2 regions of the Cellulomonas xiejunii genome follow, and region 1 is predicted to be linked to the other one. Evidence: riboswitches for the same ligand, from Rfam matches in the RefSeq annotation. Region 1 holds a riboswitch; the other holds the start of a gene.

What was found. A riboswitch is a leader RNA that binds a small molecule or an ion and turns the genes downstream of it on or off. The one in region 1 is predicted to bind S-adenosylmethionine.
Positions count from the first base shown of each region.
Region 2: another riboswitch for S-adenosylmethionine. It lies ahead of NP048_RS17295 (hypothetical protein); the one in region 1 lies ahead of NP048_RS15095 (rhodanese-like domain-containing protein).

Region 1 is NZ_CP101987.1:3,277,060-3,280,261, reverse strand. Features, by position in the region: gene NP048_RS15100 (O-succinylhomoserine sulfhydrylase) at 1-1,223, opposite strand, end outside; gene NP048_RS15095 (rhodanese-like domain-containing protein) at 1,220-1,663, opposite strand; SAM riboswitch class I at 1,668-1,765, opposite strand; gene NP048_RS15090 (GNAT family N-acetyltransferase) at 1,866-2,486, shown strand; SAM riboswitch class IV at 2,520-2,633, shown strand; gene NP048_RS15085 (aminotransferase class V-fold PLP-dependent enzyme) at 2,670-3,202, shown strand, end outside.
Region 2 is NZ_CP101987.1:3,772,472-3,775,673, reverse strand. Features, by position in the region: gene NP048_RS17305 (hypothetical protein) at 2-841, opposite strand; gene NP048_RS17300 (DUF6318 family protein) at 907-1,503, opposite strand; SAM riboswitch class IV at 1,856-1,965, shown strand; gene NP048_RS17295 (hypothetical protein) at 1,984-2,655, shown strand; gene NP048_RS17290 (Rv0909 family putative TA system antitoxin) at 2,879-3,061, shown strand.

The DNA.
Region 1 (3,202 bases):
TCGTCGCGCAGGTCGGCGACGTCCTCGAGGCCGACCGACAGTCGCACGGTCGCCTCACCGATGCCGACGGCGGCACGCCCGGCGGCGCCGAGCCGACGGTGCGTCGTCGTCGCGGGGTGCGTGACGATCGACTTGGCGTCGCCCAGGTTGTTCGAGATGTCGACGACCCGCAGGGTGTCGAGCACGCCGAACGTCGCCTTCTTCGCGACCTCGGGCGTCGCCCCGTCCGGGACGGCGAGGTCGAACGTCACGACCGTGCCGCCACCGGTCTGCTGCGCACGCGCCAGGGCGTGCTGCGGGTGCGACTCCAGGAACGGGTAGCGCACGCGTGCCACGCCGGGATGCTCCTCCAGCCACCGCGCGAGCGTCAGCGCCGACGCCGCCTGGTGCCGGACCCGCAGGCTCAGGGTCTCCAGGCCCTTGAGCAGCACCCAGGCGTTGAACGGCGACAGCGACGGCCCGGTGTTGCGCAGCAGGGTCTGCACCGGGCCCCGCACGTAGTCCGACGACCCGAGGATCGCCCCGCCGAGGACCCGGCCCTGACCGTCGATGTGCTTGGTCGCCGAGTACACGACGACGTCGGCACCGTGGTCGAGCGGGCGGGAGAACACGGGAGTGGCGAACACGTTGTCGACGATGACCTTGGCGCCGGCGGCGTGCGCGAGACGGCTGACGTGCGCGATGTCGACGAGGTCCTGCATCGGGTTGGACGGCGTCTCGAAGAAGACGACGTCCGCGGGCGTGGCGAGCGCCTGCTCCCACTGCTCCGGGACGTGCCCGTCGACGTAGTCGGTGCGCACGCCCCACTTCGCGAGGATCTCGTCGAAGATCACGACCGACGAGCCGAACAGCGCCCGGGCCGCGACGACGCGCGAGCCGGAGCGCACCAGCGCGGCGAGCGACGTGAAGACGGCCGACATGCCCGTCGCGGTCGCGTAGCAGGCCTCCGCGCCCTCGAGCAGGCGCAGCCGCTCCTCGAACGTCGAGACCGTCGGGTTGCCGTACCGCGAGTACAGGAAGCGGTCGACCTCCCCGGCGAAGCCGGCCTCGGCCTGGGCGGCGGTGGGGTAGCTGTACCCCTGCGTGAGGAACACCGCCTCGGACATCTCGCCGAACCCGCTGCGCACGAGCCCGCCGCGCACCGCGAGCGTGTCGGGCCGCAGGGTGGAGCGGTCGACGCGGTGGTCGTCCCAGTCGCCGGGGCCGGGGGGCGGCGTGCTCACGGCTGGACCCACGGCAGGCCGTCGGCCCGCCAGCCGGTGTGGCCGCGGTGGCCGTCCGGCCCGGTCGCGCCCTCGAAGCCGTCCAGGACGTTGTACGCCGGCCCGTAGCCCGCGGCCGTCGCGGCCTGGGCCGCGCCGATGGACCGCTGGCCGGACCGGCACAGGAAGACGACGGGTCGCCCGTCGCCCGGCGTGACGCCCGCGGCCGCGACCTGCTCGACGAACCGCGGGTTCGGCTGCCCCGACGGGTACGACACCCACTCCACGAGCGCCGCCTGGCGCCCCAGCGCGCGCAGGTCCGGGACGCCCACGTACCGCCACTCGGCGTCGGTGCGCACGTCGACGAGCACGGCGTCGTCGCGCTCGGCGAGCAGGTCCCAGGCCTCGGTCGGCGTGATGTCCCCGGCGTAACCGGGGGCGGGGCGCGGCTGCACGCTCATGGTCCTCCCATCGTCTCTGGCGGTAGCACCCTCGGCCACGGTCTCCCGTGCGGGTTGCTGCGGCGTCGTCGAGCCAGATCTCTCGGCCGCTCTGGATGGTCGGGCGAGATGCTACGCCACGTCCCTCGGCGCCCGGCAGGTCGTCTCAGATCGGGTGCGCGACCGTGCGCGTGGTCCCGGGGGCGTGCCAGGGTGGTGGGCGATGGACGCCCCCGACGACCTCCTGCTGCGCCCCGTGACACCGGACGACGTGCCTGCCCTGACGCGTCTCCTGCACGACGCGTACGCCGAGCTCGCGGCGCAGGGGCTGAACTTCACGGGCGCGTCGCAGGACGAGGTGACGACCGCGAGCCGGAGCCTGAGGGTCGGCGCGTCGTGGGTGCTGGCCGAGCCGGGAGGGCGCCTCGTGGGGACGGTCGCGGCGTCGAGCCCTCCGGGCCGGGGGATCAAGGCCCTGACGGACCTCGCGCTGGAGCCGGACCGCGTCTGGCTCAACCAGCTCGCCGTGCACCCGGACGTGCGACGTCGCGGGCTCGCGACCCTGCTGTGGCGGACCGTGCGGGAGTGGTCGCTCGAGCACGGCATGCGCTCGGTGGGTCTCGACACCGCAGTGCCCGCGGTCGCGCTGCGCGACCTGTACCGGAGGTGGGGCTTCGTCGAGGCGGACACCGTGCAGTGGCCGGGCAAGACGTACCGCAGCGTCGTCATGGTGCACGACCTGACCCGGTCGGGTGCCCGCGGCAGCACCGGCGCCGTCGTCGGCGGCCGGCGTGTTCCCGGACGTGAGGTCTCGGATGCTGGACGGGACCCGCATCCGCGTTGACACGCGCGCCCGGTCGCGTCGATCCTCGACGCAGGTCATGAGCGCCAGCGTCAAGCCCCGGCTCGCTGGCCGGCAACCCTCCTCCGCGGTGGGGTGCCCCGGGTGACGACCTGGCCGTGCGCCGTTCGGTGCCGGCAAGCGCGGGACCCCTCGGGTCCCCGGACCGTTCCCGGAGGGGTACCCATGACCACCATCACCGAGCTGCTCTCGTGTGCCGACGAGGTCTCGGGCACCGCGACCTCGGCCCCGGCGGCGCGTCCCTCGGGTGAGCCGCTGCTGCCCGTCGTCGGCGCGTCGACGACCGTGCCCCTGGTCGACGGCACGAGCCGCGCGTACGCCAACCTCGACTGCGCGGCGAGCGCCCCGGCGCTCGAGGCCGTCACGGCACGCATCACCGAGGTGCTCCCGCTCTACGCGTCGGTGCACCGCGGCGCCGGGTACCTGTCCCAGGTCTCGACCGCGCTGTACGAGACGTCGCGGGAGTCGATCGCGCGCTTCGTGGGTGCGCGTCCGGACGACGTCGCGATCATCACGCGCAACACCACCGACTCGCTCAACCTGCTCGCGGGCGTCGTGCCCCCCGGCGGGGCGGTGCTCGTCCTCGACGTCGAGCACCACGCCAACCTGCTGCCGTGGGTGCAGCGCAGCGGCGGCGGCCACGCGGGGACGGGTCGCGTCGCGACGGTGCTGCCGCTGCAGCCGACGGTCGCGGCGAC
Region 2 (3,202 bases), 500 kb from region 1:
CTCAGCAGTCGGGTGGCTTGGGTTTGTCGGTGCACAGGTCGGCGACGAGGCGGCTGGTGCGTTCTTCGATGGTGAAGGGTGGGGAGGTGGTGGTGGTGATGGCGGTGCCGGTGATGTCGCGCCAGGTGGGGTTGCCGTCGATCTGGTAGCGGCCGGTCCATTCGGCTTGCAGGGTGATGGTGGTGGTGCCGGGGTTCTCGTACTCGTGGAAGACGTCGTGGTCGGGGTAGGGGTGTCCGGGGGAGCGGGTGGTCAGGGTGTGGCCGTCGCCGAAGTCGTAGGTCCAGCGGGTGGGGGTGGCTTCGACGGTGATGCCGTAGCCGAGCAGCTCGGTGCGCAGGGTGACCGGTGTGGGGTCGGTGGAGGCGATGGTCTCGATGTTGATCAGGACCCAGCCGCGGTCCGGTTGCAGGGTGAGGGTCGGGGCGGGGATCGGCAGCAGGCGGAAGTCGGCCTCGGTCAGGACGGGCAGCAGGTCGACTCCGCAGCCGCCGGCGTCGATCTGCTGCCAGGGTCCCCAAGCCGCCGCGGGTGTGGTGCGGGCCTGGCGCCACATCGGCAGGACCATGGTGTCGCCGTCTTCGCACTGCTGGATCGCTCCGGCGAGGTCGGCGAGCTCGGGGCAGGTGCCGTCCGCCGAGCCCTTGGTCCAGATCCCGGCGACCTCACGGCACTGCGGGGCGCGTTCGTAGCGGAAGAGCTGCAGCTCGGGCGGGATCACCCGGTTCTCGCGAGCGAGCTGCTCGGAGCGATCGACCGCGACGCGTACGACATCCTCCGAGAGCTCGCTGCCGAACCGCGGCTCTCCTTCGGCCGCAGCCGGAATGGCAAGGACTGTCACGAATGGAGTGGTCGCGATGAGGAGAATCGCCGTCCGGCAAGTGATGCTCCGAACATGGCTCTTGATCATGACGCCGGTGCCGCGGCCGGGCCGACCTCGTCGATCGTCCACCCATCGGACCAGGTCATGACAATGTCGATCTCACGGTCCTCTAGAGGGTGGTCCTCGAGGACTCGCCCTTCGGCGTCCAGGTCCACGGACGCATCAATCCGCACGTGAAGGCGTGCGGAGTACCACCGTCCGGCATCCACCTCGGTGCCTGACGCAGCGAGGATCTCCGCGCCCCCAACGTTTCGGTGTCCACGACTATGCAGATCAGTCACGTTCGCCGTGATTCCTGAGCAGAAGCTGCACTCGGGCGATGACAGCGCGTTCCACTCCGCTAGGTCACCAGTCGCGTTGATGTATGGGTACAGCGAGATGAAGTAGCTCGCGGCAGCCGCGGCGCCGTCGGCGCTCGGTGTCGCCATCGCCTCGGGTCGTACTGGTGGGACGGTGACGTCCACCGTTGGTGAGGGCGTCGGCGACAGGGTGGGCGTCGCCGTCGCCGTCACAGGCGGCTGCGACGTGGCGTCGTCCGTGGGGTCGGCATCAGTGGCGCAGCCGGAGGTCGCCAACGCAATGGCAACGACCACGACGGCGACCTGTGCACGCATCTGCATGTCCGGAAGGTACTGGTTCGAAGCGGTTCGGCGGTGAGGTCGTCCCGCATCTGGGGACAACTTCGCCGCGGCGTCGCGATCGGCCGGTCCCGTCGCGTGGTGAGGACGGCCGCTGACGGACCGGACGGAGGGGCGCGATGCCGTGGCGCGACGTGTCGTGCGTCGACTGAGGCCCCGTGCCTCAGGGCGTCGGGCTCTGGTGTCGGTCGGTGACGAGGTTCTCCTGACGCCCGCCCACCAGGAAGGAGCCAGCCAAGCGCGCACGTGCCAGCAGCCAGAGCGGTCGGTCTCCCGCGCCACGCCGATGACGCCGACCACCCCCATGTCAGCCGCGGGTCCTAGGGTGTCTCCCGATCACGAAGCTCGGCCTCAAGCCCTCCGGCTGGCCGACTGGCAACCGCGCAGAGCGCACGGTGCCCCCGGAGGAAGATCCGCCCGTGCCGCCGGTACGGGAAGCTGCTCGACCTGACGGAGTACCCCGTGCTTGATCTGCACCTCGACGACCCCACCCACCTCGCGTGCATCTCCGACGCTCCCGGTCACGTCGTCCAGCCCGACCTCGTCGCCCGCGCCGTCCGGGCTGACGGCACCCCGTGGCGGCTGACGCGGGTCGGTCCGCATCGCATCGAGCTCGTCGGTCCCTCGGGTGAGCGGGCGAGCTGGTGGCTGCACGATTTCAAGCCATTCGTGCAGCACCTCCGTACCGCCGACCCGACGGTGTGGGTGTACGACTTCGGGGTCGTGCGCGTCGGCGGACGGTACGTCGCCGTCACGTCCCGCGAGCACTGGACCCCCTGCGCGCGAGTGACGACGCGTCGGCCGGGCACGCAGGTGGCGTGGCTCGTCGCCATGCTGCAGCCGCGGGCGGACGCCGAGGGCGCTGACCTCGTCCCCCCGCACACGGCCACGCTCTACCACCTCGATCCGCCCTACCAGCTGGGCCGGCTCGCGAACGCCCCGATCGACTGGGTGCTCGTCCTGGCCTACCAGCGCGACGGTCGAGGAATCACGGTGATCTACGAGGCCGACGCGACGGGCCGGCTCGTGTCGCCCTGGGACCTGCCGGGCAGCCACGACGACGGGATCGATCACGTCCGAGCCCTGCAGGGACTCGGTTACGAGATCGCTCTGCCCCCAGCGGGCGACTGCTGACGGCCGCCGACTCGGGAGCGTGACTTCCCGCTGGTCACAGCGACGCGATGTGCCGATCGGGTCGGGCCCTCGGCGGGCGCAGTGCCGCCCCGATCCCGCGGTGCGGGTGCGGGTGTCCAGGGGTCGACGCAGGATGGAACGGCGCCGGGGCCGCCCGGTGCGGCCCGCTCGTCGCCCCGTGCGCCGGGCAGACCTTCCGTAGTGATCGACGAGGGGGACACGCATGGGCATCGACGACCTCAAGGGCAAGGCGTCCGACGCGGCGCAGGGCGAGAAGGGCGAGCAGGGGAGCGACGCGGCCCTGGAGAAGGGGTCCGACGCGGCGTCGTCCGCCACGGGCGGCAAGCACGACGAGCAGCTCGACAAGGCGCAGTCGGCGGCGGACAAGAAGATCGGCGACCAGTGACGACCTCCGTCCGGGCCGGGCGCGGTGCCCGGCCCGGACGGGCGGGGAGCGGCTGAGCAAGGACGTGACGGGCGCGGGCGCGACGGAGACGGAGCCGACGGGGACGGGGGCTGTCCGGCGTCGGCGGGAGGACGACTGAGG